4 regions of the Comamonas sp. Z3 genome follow, and region 4 is predicted to be linked to each of the others. Evidence: predicted binding sites of a transcription regulator. Region 4 holds the regulator's gene; each other region holds the start of a gene.
The links. The regulator sigma-54, encoded in region 4, starts transcription at its own class of promoters, with help from an activator protein. The targets are predictions, from matches to a motif close to TGGCANGNAANCTGCTTT.
Positions count from the first base shown of each region.

Region 1: FSY59_RS10675 (TorF family putative porin) is a predicted target of sigma-54. The motif match lies at 4,262-4,279, and genes of this name have one in related genera.
Region 2: FSY59_RS05465 (ammonium transporter) is a predicted target of sigma-54. The motif match lies at 4,980-4,997, and genes of this name have one in related genera.
Region 3: glnA (type I glutamate--ammonia ligase) is a predicted target of sigma-54. The motif match lies at 5,468-5,485, and genes of this name have one in related genera.

Region 1 is NZ_VOQU01000003.1:476,987-484,578, forward strand. It holds gene glcF (glycolate oxidase subunit GlcF) at 1-407, opposite strand, end outside; gene glcE (glycolate oxidase subunit GlcE) at 426-1,574, opposite strand; gene FSY59_RS10665 (ammonium transporter) at 1,708-3,060, opposite strand; gene glnK (P-II family nitrogen regulator) at 3,100-3,438, opposite strand; gene FSY59_RS10675 (TorF family putative porin) at 3,456-4,208, opposite strand; gene FSY59_RS10680 (sulfatase) at 4,582-5,910, opposite strand; gene FSY59_RS10685 (Bug family tripartite tricarboxylate transporter substrate binding protein) at 6,024-7,016, opposite strand; gene FSY59_RS10690 (tripartite tricarboxylate transporter substrate binding protein) at 7,146-7,592, opposite strand, start outside.
Region 2 is NZ_VOQU01000002.1:176,477-184,068, forward strand. It holds gene FSY59_RS05440 (ABC transporter ATP-binding protein) at 1-990, shown strand, start outside; gene FSY59_RS05445 (DUF1854 domain-containing protein) at 987-1,478, shown strand; gene FSY59_RS05450 (hypothetical protein) at 1,684-2,121, shown strand; gene FSY59_RS05455 (EF-hand domain-containing protein) at 2,188-2,655, opposite strand; gene FSY59_RS05460 (5'-nucleotidase) at 2,727-3,644, opposite strand; gene FSY59_RS05465 (ammonium transporter) at 3,706-4,908, opposite strand; gene gspF (type II secretion system inner membrane protein GspF) at 5,040-6,257, opposite strand; gene FSY59_RS05475 (SDR family NAD(P)-dependent oxidoreductase) at 6,417-7,166, shown strand; gene FSY59_RS05480 (glutathione S-transferase family protein) at 7,239-7,592, opposite strand, start outside.
Region 3 is NZ_VOQU01000008.1:201,013-208,604, reverse strand. It holds gene FSY59_RS22685 (hypothetical protein) at 1-383, opposite strand, end outside; gene ntrC (nitrogen regulation protein NR(I)) at 569-2,119, opposite strand; gene glnL (nitrogen regulation protein NR(II)) at 2,166-3,275, opposite strand; gene FSY59_RS22670 (hypothetical protein) at 3,312-3,824, opposite strand; gene glnA (type I glutamate--ammonia ligase) at 4,004-5,419, opposite strand; gene FSY59_RS22660 (EI24 domain-containing protein) at 5,740-6,618, opposite strand; gene FSY59_RS22655 (sterol desaturase family protein) at 6,633-7,592, opposite strand, start outside.
Region 4 is NZ_VOQU01000004.1:677,169-684,760, forward strand. It holds gene FSY59_RS15275 (tRNA-binding protein) at 1-221, shown strand, start outside; gene FSY59_RS15280 (DUF711 family protein) at 286-1,518, shown strand; gene FSY59_RS15285 (aspartyl/asparaginyl beta-hydroxylase domain-containing protein) at 1,653-2,576, shown strand; gene FSY59_RS15290 (S41 family peptidase) at 2,917-4,431, shown strand; gene FSY59_RS15295 (RNA polymerase factor sigma-54) at 4,435-6,036, opposite strand; gene lptB (LPS export ABC transporter ATP-binding protein) at 6,182-6,964, opposite strand; gene lptA (lipopolysaccharide transport periplasmic protein LptA) at 6,961-7,592, opposite strand, start outside.

The DNA of each region.
Region 1 (7,592 bases), on a different contig from region 4:
CGGCCCAGCTTCAACGCGGGGGCGAACAGCGGGGAATTCATGCCCTCCTTGAGCAGCCAGCGCTGCAGCTTCTCGCCCGTGGGGCGCTCGACCTGTTCATCGACGATCTTGCGGCCGATGTCGACCAGATGGCCGTACTGCACGCCGCTGGGGCAGGTGGATTCGCAGTTTCGGCAGGTCAGGCAGCGGTCCAGGTGCAGTTGCGTGGACCGCGTGGGCGTCTGGCCTTCGAGCACTTGCTTGATCAGATAGATGCGGCCGCGCGGGCCGTCCAGCTCATCGCCCAGGGTCTGGTAGGTGGGGCAGGTGGCGGTGCAGAAGCCGCAATGCACGCATTTGCGCAAAATGGCTTCGGCTTCCTGGCCTTCTGGCGTGGCACGGTATTCGGGCGCGAGATTGGTTTGCATGGGGTGCTGTCCTTGTTCTTACCAATGCGCCGAGAGACGGTTCACATTGAGAATGCCGGCGGGGTCGAAGGCCTGCTTGAGGCGGGCATGCAGCTGTGCCGATGTGCGGCCTGCCGGGCTGGCCTGTGCATGCGTGTCGAGATCGCTATTGGCGCTTGTCTGGCTGCCTTCCTCGGCCCTGAAAAGCGAGGCGGAACCACCGGCTGCCTGCGCCAGCTGCTGCAAGGCTGCTGCGGCCGAACGCGGGGCCTGCACCCAGCGCTGTGCGCCATGCCAGTCGATCAAGGGGCCGATGGCATCGCCGGGCAATTGCAGCGGTGCTGCGGTCGCGGGAACGGACAGACGCCACAGACAATGATCGGCAGCGCGCTGCTGGAACCAGGGCAGGCTCAGATCGCGGCTGGCGCTCCAGTCGGCGGCAACGGCATCGTTGTCCAGCCGCTCGCCACCCAGGCGCAGCGTGGCGGCCTGAACGGCGGCGCGGGCGCCGCGCAGTCGCAGATACAGCGTGCCCTTGCCGTCTTCTTCCAGCCAGTTGCTGGCATTGAGCGGCAGAGGCTGGCCGCCCCAGTGATTGAGCCAGTCCAGAGCCTGCGCCTGGCTGCAGGCGTCAAAGCGCAGCGTGGCCTCGGCCGGAGCCACGGGCAGGACCTTGAGGCTGACCTCGGTGATCAGACCCAGCGTGCCCCAGCTGCCCGTCATCAGGCGCGAGACGTCATAGCCGGCCACATTCTTCATGACCTGGCCGCCGTAGCGCAGCAGCTCGCCCTGGCCGTTGATCATCTCCAGGCCCAGCACAAAGTCACGTACTGCACCCACGCTGGCACGCGACGGGCCGGACAGGCCTGCTGCGACCATGCCGCCCACGGTGCTGGCGGCGCCGAGGTGCGGCGGCTCGAAAGCCAGGCACTGACCCTGGGCGGCCAAGCCCGCTTCCAGCTCGGCCAGCGGCGTGCCGGCGCGCACGGTGACCACCAGCTCGCTGGGCTCGTAGCTGACGATGCCACTGAGCGCGCGCGTGGACAGCGGCTCGCCCTGCAGGCGCAGGCCGTAGAAGTCCTTGCTGCCGCCGCCGCAGATGCGCAGCGGGGTCTTGTCACTGGCAGCGGCGCGAATGCGCTCGCTGAGCTGATTGATTTGGCTGGTGGCTGAATCCATGGCCTGCATGGTAGCCGGGGTGCCCCCGGGGCAGGAAGGGCCGATCTTTGATTTTTTTGAAAAGCAGGCGTGAATAAAAAAAGCCCCGCAGCTTGCACTGCGGGGCAACGTAATGAAACTGAACTTGCGAAGAGCCTGCCGCTTAGCGGGTGTAGGCCACCTCACCATGGGAAGTGATGTCCAGGCCTTGGCGTTCGGACTCTTCCGAGACACGCAGACCCACGGTCAGATCGGCAATCTTGTAGGCCACGTAGGAGACCACGCCGGACCAGACGATGGTCACCAGCACGCTCTCGACCTGCACCCACAGCTGATGGGCCATGTTGTAGCCCTCGGGCTCGATACCGCCCAGGCCCTTGGCGCAGAACACGCCGGTCAGGATGGCACCCAGGATACCGCCGACACCGTGGACACCGAACACGTCGCAGACGTCGTCGACCTTGAGCATGTGCTTCAGGCCGGAGACGCCCCAGAAGCACAGAGGGCCGGCGATGATGCCCATGACGATGGAGCCCATGGGGCCGACGAAACCGGCGGCGGGCGTGATGGTCACCAGACCGGCCACGGCACCCGAGGCGGCGCCCAGCATGGAGGCCTTGCCGCGCAGCAGCGCTTCGGCCACGATCCAGGAGATGGCGGCAGCGCCGGTCGCCAGGATGGTGTTGATGAAGGCCAGGCCGGCAATGCCGTTGGCGGCACCGGCAGAGCCGGCGTTGAAGCCGAACCAGCCCACCCACAGCAGGGAAGCGCCCACCATGGTCAGCGTCAGGCTGTGCGGAGGCAGGGCTTCCTTGCCGAAGCCGATGCGCTTGCCCAGCATGTAGGCACCCACCAGGCCAGCCACGGCTGCGTTGATGTGCACCACGGTGCCGCCCGCGAAGTCCAGCGCGCCATCGGCACCCAGCAGACCGCCGCCCCACACCATGTGGGCCATGGGGATGTAGCTGAAGGTGAACCACAGCACGGAGAACACGATCACGGCCGCGAACTTGATGCGCTCGGCAAACGCCCCCACGATCAGCGCCACGGTGATGGCCGCGAAGGTGGACTGGAAGGCCACGAACACGTATTCGGGGATGGTCTTGAGCATGGACGACAGCGTGTCAGGCGTGATGCCCATGAGGAACAGCTTGTCGAAGCCCGCGAAGAACTTGCCCTCGCCGCCAAAGGCCAGCGAGTAGCCATAGATGGCCCACAGCACGGTGATCAGCGAAAAGATCACGAAGACCTGTGCCAGCACGGACAACATGTTCTTGCTGCGTACCAGACCGCCGTAGAACAGCGCCAGGCCGGGGATGACCATCAGGATCACCAGCATGGTCGAGGTCAGCATCCAGGCGGTATCGCCGGCGCTCAGGGTGGGAACAGCCTCGGCTGCGGCTTCGGCCACAGGTGCTGCGGCGGCGGCAGCGGTGGCGGCTTCCTGGGCAAAGCCAGCAGCGCTTGCAGCCAGCAGGCCCAGTCCCAGGCCTGCGCTCAGTAATTTCTTGGTCATGGCAATCTTTCTCAAAACGGTTCCAGAGAGACTGGGCCTTTACAGGGCCGCGTCGCCGGTTTCTCCTGTACGGATACGGATCGACTGCTCCAGCGCCTGCACAAAGATCTTGCCGTCGCCGATCTTGCCGGTGCGGGCCGCGCCCTCGATGGCGTCGATGGCGGCGTCCACCAGATCGTCGGCAATCGCGGCCTCGATCTTCAGCTTGGGCAGAAAGTCCACCACGTACTCGGCACCGCGGTACAGCTCGGTGTGACCTTTCTGACGGCCAAAGCCCTTGACTTCGGTCACGGTGATGCCTTGGACACCGATTTGGGAAAGAGCTTCACGCACTTCGTCGAGCTTGAAGGGTTTGATGATGGCGATCACCATTTTCATGACGGGCTCCTGAAAAATTAGAAAGTCTTGGAGAGCGTCAGAATCAGACGCGCCTTGTTCACATCGCCGAAGTAGGCCTTCTTGTTGGCGCCGGTCACCGCTGCTGCAGCAGAGAAGCCGTCGCCCAGGTCATAGGCACCACCGACGCTGTAGTCCACATAGTTGGGAACGCCCAGGTCCTTGATGTCGCTGGAGAAATGGGTGTAACCAACTGATGCTTTCAGTGTCACCTTGGGCATCACTTCCTGGCTGTAGGAGAACTGCAGATAACCGGTGTTGCGACCCTTGAGACCCGAGCCGGCCTTGGCGCCAGCCCAGCCGAAGTAGTCCTTGGACACCGTGTGCGAGTACTTGGCCGTGAATGGGCCATAGGTGCCGGAGCCGTAGATCTCGGTGGTGTTGCCGTTGGCATTGCCCGAGTAGACATAAGTCAGCATGCCCACGTCCCAGTCCACATCGGCGGCCTTGAACTTGTAGCCGCCGTAGAAGTCGGTTTCCAGCGAGTTGCCGGGCAGCCAGTCCACGGAGGAGTTCCAGTTGCCGACGTAGAAGCCGCTGTCGCCGAACGTGTAGTCGAAACCACCTTGCAGCGCAGGCTTGATGGCCTTGGTGCGGCTGGCGTCCTGGTCCTGACCGCGGAACTTGTAGTTGGTGGTCAGGGCAACGTTGGCGGAGAGCTGGGCATGGGCCCACATGGGGGCGACAACGGCGCAGGCCAGGGCGGCGGTCTTGGCGAAAGTCTTGAAACGGCTTGCAGCGGGACTAGGCATTCAGGGTTCCTCCGGTTTGAAAATTTCGTGGCAAAAATCTCGGATGAACTCTCAAAGCACAGACCGTGCCAGTCTCTGCGGCCGCTGCGGCGCGGTGCGCAGTCATCGGCCTCAAACAGGCAGCGGGCCATAGCTGCCGAGTACAAAAAGCTACGAATTTTCACAATCACTGAGCGCAACTTTCGCCACCTGGCTGGCGGGCTGGATGGATTGCACCAAGATGGTGCGTTTTTGCGATGCACCGCCATGGCCCGGCTTTTGCGCGGCTTTTTGCACCAAACAGGTGATTTGCAAGTGAGTGCATGCTCTTTGTTCGAGCGCAGACGCAAAAAAGCCCATCGCCAGGGCGATGGGCTTGCAGGTCGCGCGCCGCTCAGAAGCTGGCCTGCGGCAGGTCTGCCTTGGTGAATACCAGCGAGACCCTGGCTTCCTCGGGAATCGGCGGCAAGTCCTGATTCCAATGCTCCCAGGCGCTGCGCAGTTCGGCCAGCTTCCGGGGTTCGCGATCACGCAGATTGGCGCGCTCGCGCGGGTCGTTGCCGATGTGGAACAGATACTCGATGCCCTCGATCTGCAGATATTTCCAGTCGCCGCGTATCAAGGCCTTTTGCTCGCGGTGCTTCATGCGCCAGGCCAGGTCGCGCTCGGGCATCCAGCGTTGATCCTGCATCAGGGGCAGCAGGCTGATGCCGTCCAGCGGATAGTCGGCATGTGCGGCTACGCCCGCTGCAGCCAGGAAGGTGGCCGACCAGTCCATGGTCAGGCTGGGCGTGTCGCAGACGGCTCCGGCCGTCATGCGCGCCGGCCAGCGGGCCAGCAAAGGCACGCGGATGCCGCCTTCGAGCAGGTCCATCTTCTGGCCCACGAAAGGCCAGGTATTGGAGAAGCGCTCGCCGCCGTTGTCGCTGGTGAAGACGATGAGCGTGTTCTCGCTCATTCCTTTTTCCTCCAGCGCATCCAGCAGCCAGCCGATGCCTTCGTCCATGTGATGGATCATGCGCTGATAGGTGTCGATGGAGCCGCCGTCGATATGCTTGCCCATGCCTTGCAGGCGTTCGGACTCGGCGCGGTCCTCGCGCGTCAGCCAGGGCCAGTGCGGCGCGCTGTAGTGCAGCGAGAGGTAGAAGGGCTGCTCGGCCGTCTGGCGCTTGACGAAGTCCACGGCGCGGCGGCTCAGCAGATCGGTCAGGTAGCCGTCTTCGGTGTGCGGCTCCTCGTTGTGCCAGAAGTCGGGGCGCCCGCGCGGATCGCAGTGGGCGAAGTAGTCGGCGCCGCCGGCATGAAAGCCGTAGAACTCCTCGTAGCCCGACAGGCGCGGGCCGAAATGCGGCGGGTAGCCCAGATGCCATTTTCCGACCAGGGCCGTGGCATAGCCGGCATCGCGCAGCAGCGAGGCCACCGTGGGGTGATCGGGCGGCAGACCCAGCACCTTGTCGCCATGCACACTGGCGATGGGTTCCTCGGCCGCACCGCGCAGTCGGTACTGCCAGCGGCCCGTGGCCAGCGCAAAGCGCGTGGGCGAGCACACCGAGGAGTTGGAATAGCCGCGCGTGAAGCGCAGGCCCTGGGCGGCCATGGCGTCCAGGCGCGGCGAGACGTCGGTGGCGTTGTTGTGTGCATCGCGCGCACCGGTGCAGCCCAGGTCGGCATAGCCGAGGTCATCGGCCAGGATGAAGATCAGATTGGGGCGGGAGTCGGTCATGGGAGAGCGGGGAACATTCAAAAACAGGAGCTTCTATCGCTTGTTAATAAAGGATTCTGAATAGATTTGATGCTGAAAATGTTTGGTAGCAAGCGATAGATGCTCCTCAAATATCAGGGCTTGAAGCCCGAGCGCTGCACCACCGGCGCCCATTGCGCGCGGTAGGCCTTGAGCATTTTTTCCGTGTCCTGCGCGCTGCTGACCACGGGCACCAGGTTGGAGGCGGCGAACTTGTGCTGCGTGTCGGCTTCCTTCATCACTTCCTGCACCAGCAGCGAAAGGCGCTGCACCGTGGCCGGCGCCATGCTCTGCGGGGCGAACAAGGTGTTCCAGCCCGTGCCGACCAGGTTCACGCCCAGCTCCTTGAGCGTGGGAATGCCGGGCGCCATGGCGCTGCGGCGCTCGCCCGAGGTGGCCAGCACGCGCAGCTTGCCCGCTTCGTGCTGGGCAATCTGGGTGTCGAAAGTGTCCACGGCGATGGGGATCTGCCCGCCCATCAGATCGGTGAGCAGCGGGCCCGAGCCCTTGTAGCCCACGACCTCGACCGGCACCTTGGCGGTCTCGCCCAGCATCAGCGCGAAAAAGTGCGGCAGGCTGCCCGTGGCCGGCACGCCGAAATTGGCCTGCTGCGGATTGGCCTTGAGCCAGGCCAGCAGGTGCGGCAGCTCCTTCACGGGCACGGCGCTGGCGACGGCCAGGCCGAATTCGTAGCGGTTCACCTCGCTGATGGGGCGGAAGTCCTTTTCCGGGTCGTAGCCCGAGTCCGGGAACACCAGCGGCGCGACCACCATCACAGCGGGATTGGCCAGCAGCACGGCGGGCTGGGAGGCGGGCGCGTTCTTCACGTACTGGGCCGACAGACGGCCGCCCGCGCCGGGCTTGTTTTCCACGATCACCGGGCTGCCCAGCCGGGCCTGCAGGCGGTCGGCCACGATGCGTGCCACGCGGTCGGTGGCGCCGCCGGGCGGATAGCCGACCACCATGCGCAGCGGTGTCTTGTTGGGAAACAGGGCATGGGTCTCCTGGGCCTGCAGCGCGCCGCTGCCCAGCAATCCTGCGCTCAGGCCGAGCCCCGCCGCGAGCTTGCCGAAGATTCTTCTTTGCATCGTCATGTCTCTCCTGGTCTGTGGTCCGCGCCGCGGTCTCACGCCATTGCTGATGGGAAAGTGGGCAGTGTAAGTGCGTGCCGGCACCGGCCTGAACAGCTCGGACGGGCGGTGTCCGGGCCTGCGGCCTCAATCGGGTTTCAGATTGATCTTGCGGGCCAGCGCTTCCCATTTGTCGGAGATCTCGCGCACCCTGGCCTGGGCCTGCTCGGGGCTGCTGCCCACCATCTCGATATCCACGGCCTTGACCCGCTCCTGCTGCTGTGGCGAGCGGATGGCGGCATCCATGGCGGCGAGAAAGCGCTTCTGGATCTCGGCAGGAATGCCCTTGGGGGCGGCGAGCAGCAGCCAGTAGGTGCCGTCGAAGTCGGGGTAGCCGGACTCGGCAATCGTGGGCAATGCCGGCAGCAGGGGCGAGCGCGTGCGCCCCGTGGTGGTCAGGGCGGTGACGCGACCGCTCTGGATCTGGGGCAGCACCGTGGGGGCGGCCAGGAAGCCGCAATCCACCTGGCCGCCCATCAGATCCTGCATGGCCGGTGCCGGCCCCTTGTAGGGCACATGCACCATCTTCACGCC
Region 2 (7,592 bases), on a different contig from region 4:
TATCTGGTGGCCGGCGGCTCCATCACCGTCGGTGTGCTGACGGCCTTTATCGCCTATATCGGCCGTTTCTATACCCGCCTGGATTCGATGAGCCGCATCGTCTCGGTCACGCAGAAGGCGGCAGCCGGTGCCAAGCGCATCTTCGACATCCTCGACCATGTCAGCAATGTGCCCGAGCCCAGCAACCCCGTGAAGCTGCCCGGCAAGGCCAAGGGTGCAATCACCATGGAGGATGTGGGCTTTCGCTACGGCAGCCGCGCCGTCATCAAGCATCTGAACCTGCAGATCAAGCCTGGCGAGATGATCGGCCTGGTCGGTCACAGCGGCTCGGGCAAGAGCACCCTGGTGAATCTGATCTGCCGCTTCTACGACGTCTCCGAGGGCTCCATCCAGCTCGACGGCGTGGACGTGCGTCGCATGTCCGTGTCCGACTACCGCAGCAATATCGGCCTGGTGCTGCAGGAGCCCTTCCTGTTCTTCGGCACGATTGCCGAGAACATTGCCTATGGCAAGCCCGACGCCACGCGCGAGGAAATCGTGGCCGCGGCGCGTGCCGCCCATGCCCACGAGTTCATCCTGCGCCTGCCCCACGGCTATGACTCCCTGGTCGGCGAGCGCGGCCAGGGCCTGTCGGGTGGCGAGCGCCAGCGTATTTCCATCGCGCGTGCGCTGCTGATCGATCCGCGCATCCTGATCCTCGACGAAGCCACCTCGGCCGTGGATACCGAGACCGAAAAGGAAATCCAGAAGGCACTGGACAATCTGGTGCAGGGTCGCACCACGATCGCCATTGCCCACCGTCTGTCCACCTTGCGCAAGGCCGACCGTCTGGTGGTCATGGATCGTGGCGAAATCGTCGAAGTGGGCCCGCACGACGAGCTCATGGACCTCAAGGGTCATTACTTCCGTCTGTACGACGCGCAGGCGCGCCGTGCCGAAGAGGATGCGCAAGCGGCCGGCCTGAAGTTGCAGACCAAGGAACCCCAATGATCGAAGCTCCCCAATCCAATCTGAACGGCATGCAGCTGGTGCGCAACGCCCATGGCCGTCTGGTGCTGACCCTGGGCAACGGCCTGGTCTACGAAGCAGTGGTTCCCGTGCGTGCGTTTCCGATTGCCGCGCCTGCCGAAGGGCTGTCGCTGATCGCAGCCGATGGCAAGGAAGCGCTGTGGGTGGCCCGCATGGCCGACCTGCAGCCCGAGCATCGTCAGCTGATCGAGCAGGACCTGGCCGTGCGGGAGTTCGTGCCGACCATCGAGCGCATCCTCAAGGTCTCCAGCTTTTCCACCCCCAGCACCTGGGAGCTGCAGACGGATCGCGGTCTGACGCAGATGGTGCTCAAGGCCGAAGAAGACATCCGCAAGCTGGCCGGCCGCACCAGACTGCAGATCACGGGCCAGGATGGCGTGCAATATCGGATTCCCGACAGCGGCAAGCTGGACCGGCATTCGCGCAAGCTGCTGGAGCGCTTTCTGTAAGCCGCGCAGCGCAACTATTTCAAGGGCCTCGCCTCATCGCGAAGCCCTTTTTTGTATCAAATTGCGCAGCGGTGCTTGATATATATAGACTAATAGCTATCAAAATAGGATTGAAAATAATCCTACAGTTTTCTCAAGCGTGGCCGATAACAGGGCGAGATAGCTGTTTTTCCGCCTGCACCTTTTTACTGCCGAGGGCCAAGCCATGCAAATTCCACCTCTAGACCGGACACAGACGCCCTGGCGTACCCAGGGTGCGGATTTGTACTCCACAGGGGCTTCGGGCGCCGCGCCGGTGCGCCCCGTGAACGCCGTGAATGCCACAGAGTCTGTGGACAAGATCGGCGAGGGCCGCACGGTGCGTGAACCCGAGAAGCCATCGGCTCCCGATACCGAGAACCGCGACTGGACCCTGGCCGAGGAGATCAAGCAAAAAGAAGAGGTGGAGGAGCCGCCCAAGGAGCCCATCTCCAAGCAGCTGATCGAGTTCATCCAGTCCATGTGGCGCGCCAGCGCCCAGGCGGTTGAACAGGCACAGGAAACCAGCAAGTCGGAGGATCTGCTGCAGAGCAAGCAGCAGGCGCGCAATGAGCCGCTGACTTATTCCGAGCCCCGGGTCAAGCGCAGCGGCAACGCCAAGTAAGGCGGTTGCTTTGATTTTGAGAGCTGATTGCGCTTGATATTCAAGCGCTTCAGCTATTTTTATACCCTATTTGCTTTCAGAGTCTGCGTTGTCAGCTTCTGATTTGTGAGCATCGTCCTTGGCCGGTGCAGCAGCCACGGCTTCGGCGGCCTTGGCCTTTTCACGCGCTGCACGGTATTTGACGGCAAAGGCGCGCACTTCCTCATAGGTGACGAAGCCGTCCTTGTTGGTGTCGGTTTCGTCAAAGGCGGCGGCCAGCTTCGGGATGATGGCCACTTCCTTGCGGCTGAGCTTGCCATCCTGATTGAAGTCCAGCATCTTGAATTGCTGCTGGGCCTTGATCTCGCCCTTGGAGAGCTGGGTTCCCTGTCTTTCTCCGATCTTGTCGCCGGCGGTTTCCTCGGCGCGCACCGTGGGCAGCAGCAGCACGGCGCTGGTCAGCAGCACGCCCATGGCGGTCTTCATGACCGAGCTGCTGCGGGCGACGATGGGGTGGTTCTTGGCTTTTGACATAGCGGTACAGATGAGGGCCATGACGGCATTCTCAACCTCCGGCCCGCCGCACTTTCAAAGTTTTGCATTCGCTTGCCGGACTTTGCCAAGCTTTACGTAGGCAGCGCCGCCTTGTCATGGGCAATGCCGCTGCGCACATGGCCCGAGGGAACATGTCCGGCTGCATTGCGCACATGGCCGGTCTGGTCGTCGAAGAAGAAGTCGGGCTCGAACTCGCGCAGAAAACCGCCCTTGGCCAGTCCGCCGAGGAACATGGCTTCATCGACATCGATCTTCCAGTCCATCAGCGTATTGAGCGCACGCTCATGGGCCGGGGCGCTGCGCGCCGTGACCAGGGCCGTGCGCACGCGCATGCCGGCCACATCGGCCTGCTGCAGCCGGTGCAGGGCGGCCAGCAGCGGCTTGAACGGGCCTTCGGGCAGCGGCTGGGCGGCTTTTTCCAGTTCATGCTGCTGGAATGCCTCCAGGCCCTGGGCCTGGAAGATGCGCTCGGCCTCGTCGGAAAACAGCACGGCATCGCCGTCGAAAGCGATGCGCACTTCGCGCGGATGGCTGCTGCTGGCGCGCATGGAGTCGGTGAACACATGGGCGGCCGGGTAGCCCAGCTGCAGTGCCTGGGTCACGTCATCGGCATTCGCCGACAGGAACAGCTGAGCTCCCAGAGGGCGCAGATAGCCGAAAGGGTCACGCCCCTGGGTGAACACGCCGCGCTGTATGGAGTGCAGGCCGTGGGCCTTGGCCGAGCGGAAGACGCGCATGCCGCTGACGGGATCGTTGCGCGAGAGCAGCACTACCTCCACATGCTGCTGCCCCTCGGCGTTGAAGGCCAGCAGTTTCTTGACCAGCGAGAAGGCAACGCCCGGTGCGGCAGGCACGTCCAGCCGCTCGCGCTGCAGGCGCAGATAGCTCGCCGGGTCGCTGTCCTCGAAGAGGCGGTTTTCCTCCTCGAAATCGAACAGGGCTCGCGAGGAGATGGCGACGACGAGCTTGTCGTTCAGGGTCATGGCCATGGCGGTACGGTTTTGAGCGGAATTGCGGACAGGCTTCGATGATACGCAGGCCGCAGCTCCCTCACCAGTTGGCTTCGCGCTCTGGCGTGGCACTGATGTGGTGGATGGACAGATCGGCGCCGTCGAATTCCTGCTCCTGGCTCAGGCGCAGGCCCATGGTCTTCTTGAGCAGGCCGTAGACCAGCAGGCCGCCCAGCGCGGCCCAGGCCACGCCCATCAGTGTGCCTATGAGCTGGGCGACCGGATGCACGCCGCCAAGCCCGCCCAGTGCCTGTGTGCCGAAGATGCCGGCCGCAATGCCGCCCCAGGCACCGCACAGACCGTGCAACGGCCACACGCCCAGCACGTCGTCGATCTTCCATTTGTTCTGCGTCAGCGTGAACATGAAGACAAAGATGGCTCCGGCGGCAGCCCCCACGACCAGTGCCCCCAGAGGGTGCATCAGATCCGAGCCCGCGCAGACGGCAACCAGGCCGGCCAGCGGGCCGTTGTGCACAAAACCCGGGTCGTTTTTGCCCACCGCCAGGGCGGCCAGCGTGCCACCCACCATGGCCATCAGCGAGTTCACAGCGACCAGACCGGAGATCTTGTCCAGACTCTGGGCACTCATCACATTGAAGCCGAACCAGCCCACGATCAGAATCCAGGCGCCCAGCGCCAGGAAGGGAATGCTGGAGGGCGGTGTGGCGGCAATCGCTCCGCCCTGGCGGTAGCGATTGCTGCGCGGGCCCAGCAGCAGCACGGCTCCCAGGGCGATCCAGCCCCCCACGGCGTGAACGACCACGCTGCCGGCAAAGTCGTGGAACTCGGCGCCGGTCAGTGCCTTGATCCAGGCCTGCACGCCGAAATGCTGGTTCCAGGCAATGCCCTCGAAGAAGGGGTAGATCAGGCCCACGATCATGGCCGTGGCGATCAGCTGGGGCCAGAACTTGGCGCGTTCGGCAATGCCGCCCGAGATGATGGCGGGAATGGCGGCGGCGAAGGTCAGCAGAAAGAAGAACTTGACCAGGCCATAGCCGTTGAGTGCCGCCAGCTGCTCGGCGCCCACGAAAAAGTGCGTGCCGTAGGCCACGCCATAGCCGAGCGCGAAATAAACCACGGTGGAGACCGAGAAGTCGACCAGGATCTTGACCAGGGCATTGACCTGGTTCTTGCGGCGCACGGTGCCCAGCTCCAGAAAGGCGAAACCGGCGTGCATGGCCAGGACCATGACGGCGCCCATCAAAATGAACAGGGCATCCGCGCCCTGTTTTAGTGCTTGCATGAAAACGCTCCAGCTGAAATTTGCTATTTATTGGTGCGAAATTGCGGGAAAAACCCGCAATGCACTAAAAGAAAGCAAGAATTGCGCCAATCTGGAGTGGGTGCTTCCGCACCGGCACATGCCTGTCAGGTCTATTTGACGAACTGGTTGAGCTGGATGATGGGCATGAGCACGGCCAGCACGATGAGCATGACCACCAGCCCCATGACGACGATGAGCAGGGGCTCGAGGATCGTGGCCAGGTGCATGGCACGGCGCTGAACCTCGGTGGACAGCTGGGTTGCGGCGCGCTGCAGCATCAGCGGCAGCTGGCCCGTCTGTTCGCCCAGTCTGGCGAACATGGCGACCAGACCCGGAAAGCGCTTCTTCTGCGCCAGGGCCGAGGCCAGTGGCGCGCCTTCGCGCACCAGCACCAGCGCATCCATGGCATCGGCGCGCAGGGCGCGGTTGTTGAGCGTCTCGGCGGCGGCCTGCAAGGCCTTGAGAATGGGCACGCCCGCTCCGGCCAGCATGGCCAGGGTGCCGGCAAAGCGCGCCGCGTTATAGCTGCGCGAGAGCCGGCCTATGAGCGGCAGATGCAGCCACTGGGCATCGAAGCGCTCGCGAAACGCCTCGTTCCTGAGCGCCAGCCGAAAACCCACGGCAGCCAGCAGCAGCACGGCCAGCATGAACCAGCCATAGCTGCGCACAAAGTCGCTGATGCCGAGCATGACCACGGTGAGAAACGGCAGTGCACGCTTGGTGCCGGCAAACACGCCAGCCACCTGCGGCACCACATAGCTGACCAGGAAGATCACGATGACGATGGCCACCAGCGTCACGATGGCAGGATACAGCGAGGCGCCGATGAGCTTGGACTGCAGCGCCTGACGCGCCTCCAGGTCGTCGGCCAGGTTCTCCAGCACCGGGCCCAGGCTGCCGCTGGATTCCCCGGCACCGATCACGGCGCAGAAGATGTCGGAAAACTCGCGTGGATGCTGCTCCAGCGCCTTGGCAAAGCTGGAGCCGGCATTGACCTCGGCCCTCAGCGCCGCGACCAGCTGATGCTGGCGTTCGTCCTCGGCTTCCTCGGCCAGCGCGGCCAGTGCGCGCTCTATGGGCAGGCCGGAGCTGACCAGGCCCGAGAGCTGGCGGGTCCAGACCGCCAGGCTGGTGGAGTTGAAGACCGGGCGCGTGAGCCAGCCGGATGCGCCTGTCCGGCCCCGGCCTGCGGCGACGGGCTCGACCTGCAGCGGCACCAAGGCCTGGCTGCGCAGCTGGCTGCGCGCGGCACGGGCGTTGTCGGCTTCCAGGGTGCCCTTGCGGGTCTGGCCCTGGGCATCCAGGGCTTCAAAGGTAAAGGCAGGCATGCGCGAATCGATCTGACAGTGACGGTTTAGTGCAGATGGTAGCGACTAATGATGTCAGCCCTTCGTTGTTTGAGAGAGCGGATCCGGCTTGATGCAGGTCATGACTGCCGCGGTCGAGCTCGGCACAATGGTCTGCCGATTCAAGAACGGGAGGTTTCGATGCTCAAGGACAAGGTTGCATTGGTGACGGGGGCTGCATCCGGCATAGGCCGCTGTGTGGCGCTGACATGGGCCAGGGAGGGCGCGCGCGTGGTACTGGCGGACCTCAACGAGGAGCAGGGCCAGGAGACGGCCGCCCTGGTGCGCGAGCTGGGTGCCGAGGCACTGTATCTGCGCGCCGACGCCGGCAGCCCGGCGGATCATGAAGCACTGGTGGCCTTGACCATGCGCCACTTCGGCCGCCTGGATGCGGCCTGCAACAACGCCGGCATCGGCGGCGTCAGCGCGCCCACCGTCGACTATCCGCTGGATGCCTGGGAGCAGGTGCTGCGCGTCAATCTCTCGGGCGTGTTCTATGCCTGCAAATACCAGATCGCCGCCATGCTGCAGGGCGGCGGCGGCTCCATCATCAATATGGCGTCCATCCTCGGTGCCGTGGGCTTTGCCAACTCTGCGGCCTATACGGCCGCCAAGCACGGCGTGCTGGGTCTGACCAAGGCGGCAGCGCTCGAATATTCCGCCAGAGGCGTGCGCGTCAATGCCGTGGGGCCGGGCTTTATCCACACTCCCATGATCAGCGGTCTGGAGCAGGACCCGAGCACGCATGCGGCGCTGGTGGCGGCCCACCCCATGGGACGCCTGGGCCAGCCCGAGGAGATCGCCGAGCTGGTGGCCTGGCTGGCCAGTGACCGCGCGTCGTTTGTGACGGGCGCTTATTACCCGGTCGACGGCGGTTACTTGGCTCGCTGAGTGGTCTGCAGCGGTTTGCTGTAGGTCTTGATGGTCCTGCGCCTGACTGGCGGTCGCTGCAGGCCAAAACCTTTAAACGACTGGCGCCATGGCGGCGGCTTGCATATCGCCGTCGATCTCGTCGGCGCGCACCGAGGCTGCACGCTGCAGCAGCGGCGTGGCATAGGCCTCGAATTCGGGCCGCCTGGGCAAGCTGCCGTCCATCATGCTCCAGCCGATATAGCTGGCCAGATACAGATCGGCGGCCGTGAAGTGGTCGCCGCAGACATAGCGTTTGCCGGCCACCGCATGCAGCAAGGTGTTCAATACATCGTCAAAGCGGCCAAAGCCTGCGCTTATGGCCTGCTGATGAGTTTGCGATTGCAGCCAGCCTTCGTTGCGGGCGGTTGTGACGGCCTCCACCGGCCCGGCGACAAAGAACAGCCA
Region 3 (7,592 bases), on a different contig from region 4:
GAGCTCTGCGCAAAGCGCTGTCCTGCCTGCAGCACCAGGGCCAGGCTGCTCTTCGCCCTCTGGCCCAGCACGACCTCCGCGACAGGCTTGGCCAAGGGGGGAGCGATCGCCCGGCGCCATGCCGCCTTGACGGCAGCCCTGACCTGAGACCAGTCCAGCAGACTGCCCCCGCAATGTGCCGACCAATGCTGGCGCAGCTCCGGCTCCAGGGACTCAAAGCTCCTGGCCGCCTGCCGAGGCCGATAGCAGCCAGCCTGCCAGCCCAGCAGATAGGCTGGATAGTACTGATCGAAGCCACGCCCGGGTACAAAGTAAGGTTCGTACATGTAGCGCTCGTGCCAGAAGGCCTCTTCGGCCTCCGGCATCTGCAGCAAGGGCGACAAGGCGTTCGACCCCGGCTCAGGCGGGAAAGAGATGGATAAGGGCAAGGCAGACAACGCAAACAGTCCAATCAACAAAAAGCCTGTTGATTTTTACCCCTGCGTCATCTGCTCCATGTCGTCAACCGTGATTGCACCATGTAGGACGAATAAAACCCGCGCCGAAAGCGAGTGGGCACTGCGGCGCTTCAGTCAAAGTTTTCGTTCTCCAGCCCCAGCTCCTGCAGCTTGCGGGTGATGGTGTTGCGGCCGATCCCGAGCCGGCTGGCCGCTTCCACACGCCTGCCATGCGTGGCGGCCAGGGCCGTTCGCAGCAGCTGTGCCTCGAACTGGTGGGACAGCTGATCCCAGACGTCATGATGGCCTTGCGACAGCAGCTCCTCGGCCTGCTTGCCCAGCCCCTGCAACCAGCCTCCGGAAGGCGCTGCGGCCTCGGGCGCAGACATCGCCGCAGTCCCGGGCGAGGACAGCGCAACCGGCTCGGGCGGACTGGTCTTGGACGGCTCCAGGCCCACGCCGGTGCTCAGGGCGCCGGCAAAGATCGCGGCACTGCCCGGTGCCGCGCTGCCCAGCACTTCTGGCGGCAAGTCCTTGAGGGCAATCTGCTGGGCCGGCGCCATGACGGTCAGCCAATGGCAGATGTTCTCCAGCTGGCGCACATTGCCGGGAAAGTTGAAGGCCTGCAGGCGGCTCATGGCGGCCGTGCTCATCCGCTTGGGCTCCACCCCCAGCTGGCGTGCGCTCTGCTGCAGAAAATGCTGGGTCAGCATGGGCACGTCCTCCTTGCGCTCGCGCAGCGCGGGCAGGCGCAGACGGATCACATTCAGACGGTGGAACAAGTCCTCGCGGAAAGCGCCATCCTTGACACGCAGCTCCAGGTCCTGGTGGGTCGCGGCAATCACGCGGACATGGGCCTTGACGGCCTGGTGTCCGCCCACCCTGTAGAAGTGGCCGTCGGAGAGCACGCGCAGCAGACGCGTCTGCAGCTCGAACGGCATGTCGCCGATCTCATCGAGAAACAGCGTGCCGCCCTCGGCCTGCTCGAAACGCCCCCGGCGCTGGGTCTGCGCGCCGGTAAAGGCACCGCGCTCGTGACCGAACAGTTCGGACTCCAGCAGGTCTTTCGGAATGGCCGCGGTATTGATGGCCACGAACGGTCCGCCGGCAACGGGAGAATGCTTGTGCAGCGCCCGGGCCACCAGCTCCTTGCCGGCACCGGACTCTCCGGTGATCAGCACCGTGACATGACTCTGGCTGAGTCTGCCGATGGCACGGAACACGTCCTGCATGGCCGGGGCCTGGCCCAGCATTTCCGCCTGCACCGGCGCCTGGATATCGGCCACCTCCTCGCGCTGGCTCTCCTCCACGGCACGCCGGATCAACTCCACCGCCTTGGGGACGTCGAAGGGCTTGGGCAGATACTCGAAGGCTCCGCGCTGGAAGGCCGAGACCGCACTGTCCAGATCGGAATAGGCGGTCATGATGATCATCGGCAGGCCGGGCTGCTGCGCCCTGACCTGCTCCAGCAGCTCAAGGCCCGAGCCGCCGGGCATGCGGATATCGCTGACCAGCACCTGAGGAGCCTGACGCTCGGGATCGCTGTTGTCCACATCAGCCAGGGCCTTGAGCACATCGCGCGGCTGGGTAAAGCTGCGAATGGGCCAGCCTTCGCGCCCCAGTGCTTTTTCAAGCACAAAGCGGATGGAAGGGTCGTCGTCCACAATCCAGATTGGCTTCATTCGTGCAACATCCTTCCCTTCTTCTGCATATTGATAATGTCAGGCTTTATGGCAGCGGAATCAGGATCCGGAAATCCGTCCTCCCCGGCTGGCTCTCGCATTCGATCAAGCCATGGTGACGCTGCACAAAGGTCTGAGCCAGCGTCAGCCCCAGGCCGGATCCACCATCTCGGCCCGAGACCAAAGGATAGAAAATTCGCTCCTTGATGGCATCCGGCACGCCTGACCCGTTGTCGATTACATGCAATTCCAGTGCCAATCTGTAGCGCTCACGCCCCAAAGTGACCTGTCTGGCCACACGCGTCCTCAGGATGATCTCGGCATCGCCTTCTGCAATGCGCCGCCCCAGCGCCTGGGCCGCGTTCTGAACGATATTGAGCAGGGCCTGGATCAGCTGCGCGCTGTCGCCTCTGAATTCCGGTATGGAGATGTCATAGTCACGCGTGATCCTCAGTCCCTGGGGATGTTCGACCAGCACCAGTGAACGCACGCGCTCGCAGACCTCGTGGATGTTGACGTCGCCGACCTCGTGGGGGTGGCGATGCGGGGCCAGCAGTCTGTCCACCAGTGCCTGCAGGCGATCGGCCTCGTGAATGATGACCGTGGTGTACTCCAGCAGCTCGGGCATGACCAGATCCATCTGCAGCAGCTGGGCTGCCCCGCGAATGCCGCCCAGCGGATTCTTGATCTCGTGGGCCAGATTGCGAATCAGCTCCTTGTTTGCCTGGGCCTGTTCGCGGATGCGCTCCTCGCGATCCTGGCGGGCCTGCTGTTCCAGCGGCCACATCTCCACCATGACGTGGCCGGCCTTCTCGGCCAGCGAGACGGCAGCGTGAATCGGCAGGGGCTCCTGACCCAGGCGCAGCAGGCTGGCCTCGAAGCGCAGCGCCGCAAAGTCGTTGGAACGGGCTCCGCTGAGCGCCTTGTCCAGCAGGGCTGGCTCGGCAAAGCAGGTGGCGAAGTCACTGCCGACCATGATGCGGCGCGACTGGCCCAGGGCATTTTCCAGCGCCGCATTGACGAAGCGCACCATGCCGTACTCGTCAAGCACGGCAATCAAGGTGCAAAGCCAGTCGAGCGACTGGTAGCCATGACCGTTGGCCTGATCCGGATCAGGCGTGGAGATATCGGGAATCGGGGCTGCAGTGGAACTCATGCGATTGACCAAAAATGACCAGCCCCAGGGGGCGGATTAGTTGACCGCAGGCAGCCGGTCCAGCTCTCGCTTGATGCCTGCGATATCACTTTCCTGGCGGGTGATATCGGCCTTGAGCTTGGCCACCCGCTCCGGGTAGCCCTGAGGATTGCGCAGCTCCAGCGCAGTACGCACGGGATTGCCATCGTTGTACTCCGCCTTGAGCTCGGCCAGTCTGGCCTGGGCCTTGTTCAGCTCGCCTTGCAAAATCGCGCGGGCATCGGAGTCGCGCGCCTTCTGCGCGGCACTGTCGGCGCGGGCAGGGGCCGCCTGGCTCGATGCAGAGCTGCCTGCCGGCTTGGGATTGGCCGGCGCCGCAGCAGCATTGCCGCCCGAGGGACGGGTGCCGTGAATCACCGTCACGCCACTGCCATCGACCGGCTTGCACCCCTTGGCCTTGGCCTGCGAAACATTGTTGGTGTACTCATTGCCGCAGCGGTAGATCACATCCTGGGCAGAAACCAGCCCGGATGCAAGACACAGCAACGACAACACATAAAACTTCTTCATTCGGTCCTCTCAGGCAGACGGCGGCCGCAAGTCCGCAATACCCTGAGTATCGCTCCAAGCCTGCAGCTTTTATTGACTACTTGACCGCCACCAACCCGTTTGGTTCCTTTGCTGCCATGTCCGGCGCAGCGCCCGTGCAATAAAAAAGGCGGCTTGCGCCGCCTTTGAGAACCTCTGCTTTACAGCGAGAAGTACATATCATATTCGACAGGGTGCACCGACTGGCGATAGCGAGTCACTTCGGTCATCTTCAGCTCGATGTAGGCATCCAGCATGCTGTCGGAGAACACACCGCCCTTGGTCAGGAACGCACGGTCGGCGTCCAGGGCTTCCAGAGCCTGATCCAGGCTGTGGCAGACGGTAGGCACCAGCTTGTCTTCCTCGGGAGGCAGATGGTAGAGATCCTTGGTCGCGGCTTCGCCGGGATGGATCTTGTTTTCCACGCCGTCCAGACCGGCCATCAGCAGGGCTGCGAAACCCAGGTAGGGGTTCATCAGAGGATCGGGGAAGCGGGCTTCCACGCGACGTGCCTTGGGGTTGCTGACGTAAGGAATACGGATGGAAGCGGAGCGGTTCTTGGCCGAGTAAGCCAGCTTCACGGGCGCTTCGAAGCCGGGAACCAGACGCTTGTAGCTGTTGGTGCCGGGGTTGGTGATGGCGTTCAGGGCACGAGCGTGCTTGATGATGCCGCCGATGTAGTACAGGGCGAAGTCGGACAGACCTGCATAGCCGTCGCCGGCGAACAGGTTCTTGCCATCCTTCCACACGGACTGGTGCACGTGCATGCCGGAGCCGTTATCGCCAGCATAGGGCTTGGGCATGAAGGTTGCCGTCTTGCCGTAGGTGTTGGCCACGTTCCAGATGATGTACTTCTGCAGCTGCGTCCAGTCGGCACGCTCGACCAGGGTCGAGAAGCGTGTGCCGATTTCGTTCTGACCCGCACCGGCCACTTCGTGGTGGAACACTTCGACGGGGATGCCGACGGCTTCCAGCAGCAGCGACATCTCTGCGCGCATGTCCTGGGTGCTGTCAACGGGAGGCACGGGGAAGTAGCCACCCTTGACGCGAGGACGGTGACCGCGGTTGCCGCTCTCGAACTTGGTGCCGGTGTTCCAGGGAGCCTCGTATTCCTCGATTTCGAAGAAGGGGTTGTGAGGCTCGGTGCCCCAGCGCACGCCGTCGAAGATGAAGAATTCGGGTTCGGGACCGAAGTAGGCGGTATCGCCCAGGCCGGAAGCCTTCAGATAGGCTTCTGCGCGCTTGGCGATGGAGCGGGGATCGCGGTCGTAGGCCTTGCCGTCACCGGGTTCGATCACGTCGCACTGCAGAATCAGGGTGGTCTCTTCGAAGAAGGGATCGATGTTGGCAGTGTTTGGATCGGGAACCAGCTGCATGTCCGAGGCTTCGATACCTTTCCAGCCGGCAACGGAAGAACCGTCGAAAGCATGGCCCGAGGCGAACTTGTCCTCGTCGAAGTGCGACACGGGCACGGTCACGTGCTGTTCCTTGCCGCGGGTATCGGTAAAGCGCAGGTCCACGAATTTGACCTCGTTATCCTGCACCATCTGCATCACGTCTGCAACGGTCTTCGCCATTAGATCTCTCCTGCCAACTTGGCTGATCAAATAAAGAATGAATAGTATCTAGCAGTTTGCGTGCCAACTCTGCTTCAGCACCTCATCCCAGCATCCGTGCACTGAAATCGAGCTCTTGCAGCAAGCTACTCGCCACAAGACATAAGCATTTAGCAGCGCCGCATCGGCAAACTGCACCAAACCGACGCGCATTGTCTCACTGCCGGCACGCATTTCTCAGATGCACCATCTTGGTGAAAATGAACGCACCAATGTGGTGCATTTTATGAACTGGGTTGTTTTTGGTGCACGAGGCACGATTGGCCCGGCGGCAAGCGCTCTCAGCGAGCAACCGAAGCGGCATCATCTGCACCAGGTGCGAACGGTACCTGGGGATCGGCAGTACTCGGCATGGTTTGCGCCCTCATCTGTTCCAGCGCCGCCAGACAGAAGTGAGCGAACCACAGCGCAGAGAAGGCAAACACCAGCGCATAGATCCAGATGGCAATGGGCACCAGAATCCAGAAAGCAGCCAGAAACAGCAGCCCGGAAATCCAGACCACACCGGGCGCTGCGCCCAGATAGCCGCAGATCACCCCCATGAGAATGAGCGACATGCGGTGGCGGGCAAACAGGGCCCGGCGCTCATCCTTGCTGGCATGCTCGGACAAGGCATCAAACGCCATGACCCGGTAAGTGAGCCAACCCCAGATCAAGGGTGCGACCACCAGCATTAGCGGCGGAAACACCCATAGCGGCAGGGTGACGAAAAGGGCCAGCAGCGCAATCAGCGTGGAGCCGCCCGACCAGAGCAGGCTGGCGACGGTGGAGCCGCCATGCTTTTTCTCCAGCCCGGCAAAGCGCTTCTCGGCCACCAGTTGCGTCAGCACGGGCGCCATGAACAGGCCCACCAGCAGCAAAACAAGCACCACGAGAACCGGCGTGGCCCCCAGCACCACAAACATGGAGGCCACCACCTCCGAGGCATAGCCCACGCCACGCTCCTGCAGCCACAGCCACAGGGAGTGCAGCCAGCCCACCCCATCCAGCAGGCTTTGCACCTTGAGGACCGCATCGGCCCAGAAGAAGTAGCCCAGAAGCCAGGCCATCAAGGCCATGGCCAGCAGCGGCAAGAGTGACCAGACAATGACCCGCTTATGCAGGCAATACGCCAAGGCACGCCAAAAAGAGTCGAGTAGCAAGCTCATGCTGGCAAGCATACTCAAGGATTGGCTTATGCGCGACCCATCAGTCGTAGGACAGCCAGCCACTGTTGCGCCCAGAAGCCGCGGCCATAGTCGCGCAGCTGCCCTTTCGCATTGGCCTGCACCTGATCGCGAATGCCCGTAGGGTCATAGCGCAGATCGAAATTGGCCGTACCGAACAACATGTCCCACCAGGGCAGGAGCACGCCAAAGTTGTTGCCGTGGACCTTTTGGTTGCGCACCGGCGCCATGGGCTCGTGACCGATACCGATGGCGTGATGGCGGCGATGAAAGCGCGGGCTGATCCACAGGCGCTCGCCCAGCTGGCCAAACCAGATGCGCACATTGGCGTGCTGAAAGCTCTCGCTGAGCTGGGTCAGGGCCACGATGGCCACGAACTGCCCGGGAGCCACGCCGATCAGCTGCGCCACCAGCACGATGATGGCGTCATGGATCACATCGTCGAGCAGGTGATTGCGGTTGTCGCTCCACACTGTCATCTGACGTTGCGAGTGGTGCACGGCATGCAGCTTCCACCACCAGGTAAAGCCGTGCTGGCCGCGATGAATCCAGTACTCGACCAGATCGAAGACGACCAGATACATCAGCAGGCTGACCCAGGCGTTGTCCGTCACGCCCGGCCAGATGTCGTCAAGGTGAAAGCCCGGCAAGCCCCAGACATGAAGCGTACCCAAAAGGGAATCCCACAGCGGGTCAACCGTGAAGAACAGGGCCAGCCGGAAAAGTCCCAGCCGATGAATCAGCGTATAGAGGATGTCCACACGGATCGCCTGGCGGTCGACCACGGGCTCGGCCGGCCTCCAGCGCTGCAGCGGCACGATCACCGCGACCATGACGGCAATCTGCAGCAAGCCCACCAGCAGCCAGCCTGTGGCGGTATAGCCATCCTCCAGCAGATTCGCCATGCCGAAATGAAACAGAAAAGGCTGCACCACGCCTTCAAACAAGCGTTGCTGCGCCTCTCCAAA
Region 4 (7,592 bases):
GGCCCGAGCTGGGCCAGCGCAAGTCCAGCGCGCAGATCACCGAGCATTACCAGCCCGAGGAGCTGATAGGGCGGCTGGTGGTGGCCGTGGTCAACTTTCCGAAGAAGCAGATTGGGCCCTTGATGAGCGAATGTCTTGTGACCGGTTTTCACGATGCCACGGGAGCCGTGGCCCTGTGCGTGCCCGACAAGGAGGTGCCACTGGGCACACGCCTGCTGTGATCGGCATATTCAGATTTCAGATGCAAAATGGCCGCCAGCCATTCTCCTGCCTACGGATACTGCTATGAATATCAGCTTCAACCCGCTGGTGCGCGTGCGCACCGTCACCGCCTTCGTCAACCTGAGCGCCGATAAGGCACAGTGGCAGGCCGGCCTGACCCAGGCCAAGCAGCAATGCGATGCCGTGGCCGATGCCATCGAGGCGCTGGGCTACCAGGTACAGTCCATCCGCATTGTGAGCAACCCGTTCGGCGAATACCTGGACGTCTGCCGCATCGACAGCGCCCTCGCCGGCCTGCAGCACATTGCCGAAACGCTCAAGACCATCAACACCGGCAAACGCCGCATCCGCTTTGCCGTGGGCGAAGCGCGCAATGCTCAGGAAGTGGCCCTGCTGCCGCAGCTGATTGCCGCCTATGGCGACCTGTGCAACGCCTGTGTGAACATCGATCTGGATGAACATGGCTTCCTGCAAACCGGCTTGCTGGCCCACAGCGTGCAGGCCATCCAGCAAATCGCGCGCACCACGCCACGCGGCGAAGGCAACTTCAACTTCACGGTCAACTTCAACTGCGCACCCGGCATCCCCTATTTCCCGGCCAGCTACCACCGCGGCCAGCACCACGGCGCCCTGGTGCTGGGTCTGGAAACGCCAGACCTTATGGTGGCTGAATTGAAGGCGCTGCAGCAGCAGCGCCTGCAACTCGATCACGCCGCGTGGTTCAGGCTCGCCTTCGAGCGCCTGAGCCAGACCCTGAACGAGCACGCCGGCGCCATACAGCGCTGCGCCGACGGCGTGACGCTGGCCGAGGGCTGGCACATCGCGGGCATGGACACCTCGGCCGCGCCGTCCAAGTCCTGCGCCTCCATGGCCGATGTCTACCAACTGTTGGGCGTGCCATATTTCGGTGCCAGCGGCACGGTGGAAGCCTCGGCCCTGCTGACCCGCGTCTTCAAATCGGTCAGCGGCGTGACGCAGATCGGCTTCAGCGGCCTGATGCTGGCCGTGACCGAGGACCAGGGACTGGCCCAGGCCAGCCTCGACGAGGAGTTCGATATCCGCGCCCTGCTGACCTACAGCAGCGTCTGCGGCATCGGCCTCGATACCGTGCCCGTGCCGGGCGACAGCAGCGCCGAGCAGATCGCCGCCGTCATGCGCGATACGGGCACCATGGCTTTTCGCCTCAACAAGCCGCTGACGGTGCGCCTGTTCCCCGTTCCCGGGCTCAAAGCCGGCGACAAAACGGCCTTCGAGAGCGCGGATCTGTGCAACTGCGCCGTGCTGGCCCTGCCCTGAATATCGATTCGGACCTGCTGCCGCGCCTGACAGCCAAGTGCCGGCAGCTATGGCTTTTGATATTCCCCTACCCTGGTTCTGTTTGACCTGCCCCCATGGTGGCAGCCGGGGTGCCCCCGGTAAAATTGATCCTTATGGCAAAAATTATCGTTCTGGCACTGGTGCTGCTCTTCTTTGGCTGCGGGCTGTATATGCATCTGCGCGGCAAGGTGCGCCACAAGGTGGTCAAGCAATTGTTTGACCACTCCACGTTCACGGCGCCGTTCAATGTCTTCATGCTGATGTTCAGCAAGGTGCCGCGCACGCCCTATCTGCCCACCAGCACCTTCCCCGAACTGGCACCGCTGCAGGCCAACTGGCGTGAAATCCGCGAGGAAGCCGTCAATCTGCAAAAGAACATGCAGATCAAGGCCGCCGCCAACAACGATGACGCAGGCTTCAACTCCTTCTTCAAGACCGGCTGGAAGCGCTTCTACCTCAAGTGGTACGGCGATGCCCACCCTTCGGCCATGGAGCTGTGCCCCAAGACCACGGCCCTGGTGAAATCGATTCCCAGCGTCAAGGCCGCCATGTTTGCCGAGCTGCCGCCCGGCGCCAAGCTCAATCTGCACCGCGACCCCTATGCGGGCTCGCTGCGCTATCACCTGGCCGTGCTGGCCCCCAATGACGACCGCTGCATGATCGAGGTCGACGGCAAGCCCTATAGCTGGCGCGAAGGCGAAGGCGTGATCTTCGACGAGACCTATATGCACTGGGCCGAGAACCGCTCGGAAGGCAACCGCATCGTGCTGTTCTGCGATGTGGAACGCCCCATGACCAATGGCTTTGCGCAATGGCTCAATCACTGGCTGGGCAAGAACGTGGTGGCCGCCGCCAGCTCGCCCAACAACGAAGGCGATCCGCGCGGCATGATCAGCAAGCTGTTCAAGATCTCGTTCTATGCGGGCAAGTACCGCCGCGCCTTCCGCGACTGGAATCCGACCTTCTACAAGATCCTCAAGTTCGGACTGATGATCGGCGTGCTGGTCTGGTTTATCTGGTGGCTGATACCAAACTAGGCCGCCCCATCAAAAAAGCCGCTGATGCATTGCACAGCGGCTTTTTTGTTGCCCAACGCAATCCTTCGAGAGGATAGATAGGACTATCCAAGCCATAAACCACCTCCGGTCACGGAAATCAGATACAGCGGCAGACAAATCACGACACGCCTTTTGGCTTGACCTGCGCATAGTGACTTTCGGCATTTGGTGGTAATAATTCGCGGCACCGTTTCTAAAATATCGGATGGGATTGGCATTCCACATCCAGCCGAGGGAGCTTTCGATGTCGAGTTCAATCTGTGGCGTTGCCCTGTGTGGCGTAGTGTGCCTGAGCCTGCTTGCAGGTTGCGGCGGGGGCGTGAATGACAGTCCTGTTACCGATAGCCCAGGCAGCAGCAACCCAGACAACACTGGCCCGCCCCCAAACCCGGCCGAGACATCCAGCAGCTTTGCCCAGCAATGCTCTCCCGACAACATCCTGGCCGATACCCTGCTACGCAACGCTACGCTGGACACGGAAAAGCGCTGGCTGCGCACCTACTTTGATGAAGCCTATCTGTGGCGCGAAGAGGTCCCAGCTGTAGACCCTGGCGCAGCCAGCTTCAGCAGCGGCTACTACTACACCGACCTGAGCAATTACTTTGATGCACTGCTGACGCCTGCCATTACCGAATCCGGTGCCCGGCGCGACCAGTTCAGCTTTATGTATCCCACGCAGCTATGGCAATCGGTCTCCGAAAACGCCACTGCGCCCAGTCACGGCATCGAGTGGCGAATGGCCAGCCCCACACCGCCACGGGGCCTGCGCATCGCCTATATCGAGCCCGGCAGCCCAGCCGATGTGGCGGGTTTTAAGCGTGGCGACACCCTGGTCTCGATCGATGACGTCTCCGCCGATGCGCCCGATGCCGATGGGGTGGATGTGCTCAATGCCGGATTGTTCCCTGAGATATTGGGCGTCACGCACAACTTCATCCTGCAGCGCGGCGGCGCACAACTGCCCGTGCAAAGTCTGACCAGCACCAATATCACCAACACCCCGGTGCCGCAATCGCGAGTGCTCACGCTAAACAGCGGTGCGCGTGCTGGCTACATCGTCTTCAATGACCATGTGCTGCCCGCCGAAGGTCAGCTGGTCACCGCCATTTCCAATCTGCGCAACCAGAACGTGAGCGATTTAGTGCTGGATCTGCGCTACAACGGCGGTGGTTTTCTGTTCATCGCTGCAGAGCTGGCAACCATGATTGCGGGCAGCACGCAAACGGCTGGCAAGACTTTCGAGACGCTGCAATACAACGCACGCCGCAGCGCAGAAACGCAGGTGACGCCGTTTTATGGCAGCTCCTGCTTTCCCATCAACAACGAATGCAGCAATATTCAGCCCTTGCCCACACTCAACCTGAAGCGGGTGTATGTCCTAGCGCAATCGGGCACGTGCTCGGCCAGTGAGGCACTGATCAATGGCCTGCGCGGTGTGGATGTGGAAGTCATCCTGATTGGAGGCACGACCTGCGGCAAGCCTTATGGTTTTACGGCCAAGGACAACTGCGGCATCAGTTACTTCCCTATCGAGTTTGCCGGTATCAACGCCAAAGGCTTTGGCGACTACGCCGACGGTTTTACACCGGGCAATGGTCCAACACAGCGCTATGTGCCCGGTTGCAGCGTGCCCGATGATTTAGACCATGCACTGGGTGACCCGCAGGAAGGCATGCTGGCTGCCGCCATGAACCATATCAGCACGGGCTTGTGCCCCGCTCAGCCTTTTGCTGCCACAGCCCGCAAGCGCAGTGTCAGCCCTGATCCGAATGCTGCGCCTCTTACGCTCCGGCGCAACCCGGCACGCAACAACCGCCTGCTGCTGCCGCACTAAGTCTTAGAGCGCCTTGCGCAGCGTGGTCGTCGGTATCTTGAGCTGCTCGCGGTATTTGGCGACAGTGCGGCGCGCACACTCAATGCCCTGCTCCCTGAGCATGTCGGCCAGCTTGGCGTCCGACAGCGGCTTTCTGGCATCTTCGGCATCGACAAACTGTTTGATCAGCGCACGTACGGCCGTGCTGGAGGCACTGCCGCCGGTTTCCGTGCCCAGGCCCGAACCGAAGAAATACTTGAGCTCGAAAGTACCTTGGGGCGTGGCCATGTACTTGGCCGTGGTCACGCGGCTGATGGTGGACTCGTGCAGGCCCAGCGTGTCGGCGATATCGCGCAGTACGAGCGGGCGCATGGCCAGCTCGCCATGCACAAAGAAGTTCTTCTGCCGCTCCACGATGGCTTCGGAAACACGCAAGATGGTGTCGAAGCGCTGCTGGATGTTCTTGATGAACCAGCGCGCCTCCTGCAGCTGCTGCTGCAGCGCCGCATGACCGTCGCTGTTCTTGTGGCGACGCAGCACTCCGGCATAGATGTCGTGCACGCGCAGACGCGGCATGACCTCGGGGTTGAGCTGCACGGAAAAGTCTGCCCTGCCCGAGCCGGCCCGCACCGGGCGCACGATGACATCGGGCACCACGATATGGCGCTCCACGTCGACAAAGCGGCGCCCCGGACGCGGCTCCAGCCTGGCGATCAGGGCCATGGCCTCGCGCAGCTGTTCCTCGCGCGCGCCGCACAGGCTGGTGAGCTTGCGCAGATCGCGCCGCGCCAGCAAGTCCATGGGCTGCGCGCAGATGGCCTGCGCCAGCAGCAGCCGGTTCATATGCGCCTCGGTCGTGCCCTCGTCCTCGGCCGTGCGGATCAGGTCGCGCAGCTGCAGCTGCAGGCACTCGGCCAGATCGCGCGCGCCCACGCCCACCGGCTCCAGGCTTTGCAGCAGCTTCAGCGCAATGGCAAAGTGCTGCTCCAGCTCCTCGCGCTCTTCCAGATCGTCGCCGGCCAGGCTCTGCGCCAGCTCCTGCAGGGAATCCTCGAGATAGCCGTCGTCGCTGAGCGACTCGATGAGAAAGCGCAGCGCCGCCGTGTCTGCCGCGCCCAGATGCAGGCTCAGCGCCTGACGATGGAGAAAGTCGGTCAGGCTCTGGTGCTCGCGCGCCAGATCGATGGCATCGGTTTCGTCATCGCCATCGCGGTTGCGCGTGGAGCTGCTGGCCGAGGGCGTATCCCACTCGCTGCTGGATTCGCCGCCCCATTCGCCGTCCTGGCCGTCCATGCCGTCGGCCTCCCAGTTCAGGGTTTCCGGGGTTTCGGGGCTCGGTGCTTCCGCTACTGTTTCAGTAGCTAATTGCGCTTGCGATGCTTCTTTTTCAGCATGAATACTATCTGAAGTACTGTATTCACTGGCGCTACTAGCTACATCTAAAGGAGCATCTCCCGCAGTTTCGGCCTCATCGCCCGCACGCTCCAGAAAAGGGTTGTCGACCAGCATCTGCTCGACTTCCTGCGCCAGCTCCAGAGTGGAGAGCTGCAGCAGCTGAATGGATTGCTGCAGCTGCGGCGTCAGTGATAAATGCTGCGAAACGCGTAGCGAGAGACCTGGCTTCATCGAGGCGCGGCTCCCAGACAATCATTGCAAACGCGCGCAGTGCTATGGGTTTGCCGCCGGGCTGCCCCAGGGCAAACCCCGGCGCAGACGGCCAGGGCCCCTTCTGGGGGCAGCGACCATACAAAGTGAGGGAGCGTGGGGGTCATCACATTCTGAAATGTTCGCCCAGATAGACGCGGCGCACATCGGCGTTCTCCACGATCTCCTCGGGCGTGCCTTCGGCCAGCACATGGCCGTCGCTGATGATGAAAGCGTGGTCGCAGATGCCCAGCGTCTCGCGCACATTGTGGTCGGTAATCAGCACGCCGATGCCGCGCTCCTTGAGGAAGCCGATGATGCGCTGGATCTCGATCACCGCAATCGGGTCGATACCGGCAAACGGCTCGTCAAGCAGGATGAAGCGCGGCTGCGTGGCCAGGGCACGTGCGATTTCCACGCGCCGGCGTTCACCGCCGGACAGCGCCAGCGCCGGCGACTGGCGCAGATGCTCGACGCGCAGCTCCTGCAGCAGGCCCGTGAGGCGCTTTTCGATCTCGCCCTGCGTCAGCGCCTTGCCCTGCTCGTCCTTTTGCAGCTCCAGCACGGCGCGCACATTGTCTTCCACGCTGAGCTTGCGAAAGATGGAGGCTTCCTGGGGCAGATAGGACAGGCCCAGGCGCGAGCGCTGGTGAATCGGCATGCCGCCCACCGGCTGGCCGTCGATGAAGATCTCGCCGCCATCGCTGCGTACCAAGCCCACGATCATGTAGAACGATGTGGTCTTGCCCGCACCGTTGGGGCCGAGCAGACCGACCACCTCGCCTTTTTGCACGGACAGCGATACATCCTTGACCACCTTGCGGCTGCCATAGGACTTGGCCAGATGCTTGGCCTCCAGGCGGCTGTCGGACTCGCCGCTGCGGCTGCTGGAGAAGGTCGGCTCGCTCATTTCTTCTCGTCGGCTTTCTCGCCGCCCAGCGTCATGCTCGGGCGCAGCTGGGTGGCAGGTGTGGCGAGCTTGGGCTGTGCGCCCGGCGTACCGTCCTTGGGCGCCATGATGGCGCGCACGCGACCGCCCTGGCCCACGGAGGAGCTAGGCAGGCCGCCGCTGGTCTTCTGACCATCGACGGTATAGACGTCGGTGATGTTGTTGTAGACGATGATGGAGCCCGTGACCTGGTCGCTGAGCTGGCCACCACGGTAGCGGCGCATCTCGCCACGGCGGATGAACTTGACGATATCGGCCTTGCCGTCGTATTCGATGACTTCGCCTTCGCCTTCGATGAACTCTTCGGGCTGGCCGGCCAGGGTGTCGCGCTTCTGACGGAAGAAGGCACGCTTGCCGGGTTCGGCCTTGATCACCCCGTACTGATAGCCCTCGGCATCCTGACGCACATCAAGCTGGGCGCCGCGCAGCACGATGGAGCCCTTGGTCATCACCACATTGCCGGTGAAGACGCTGGTCTGCTGCAGCTCGTCGTGACGAAGCGCATCCGCCTCGATATTCATGGGCTTGGCGCTGTCGGCCTTTTCGGCATGGACCATGCCGGTCGCTGCTGCCAGGGCGCAGGCCAGCG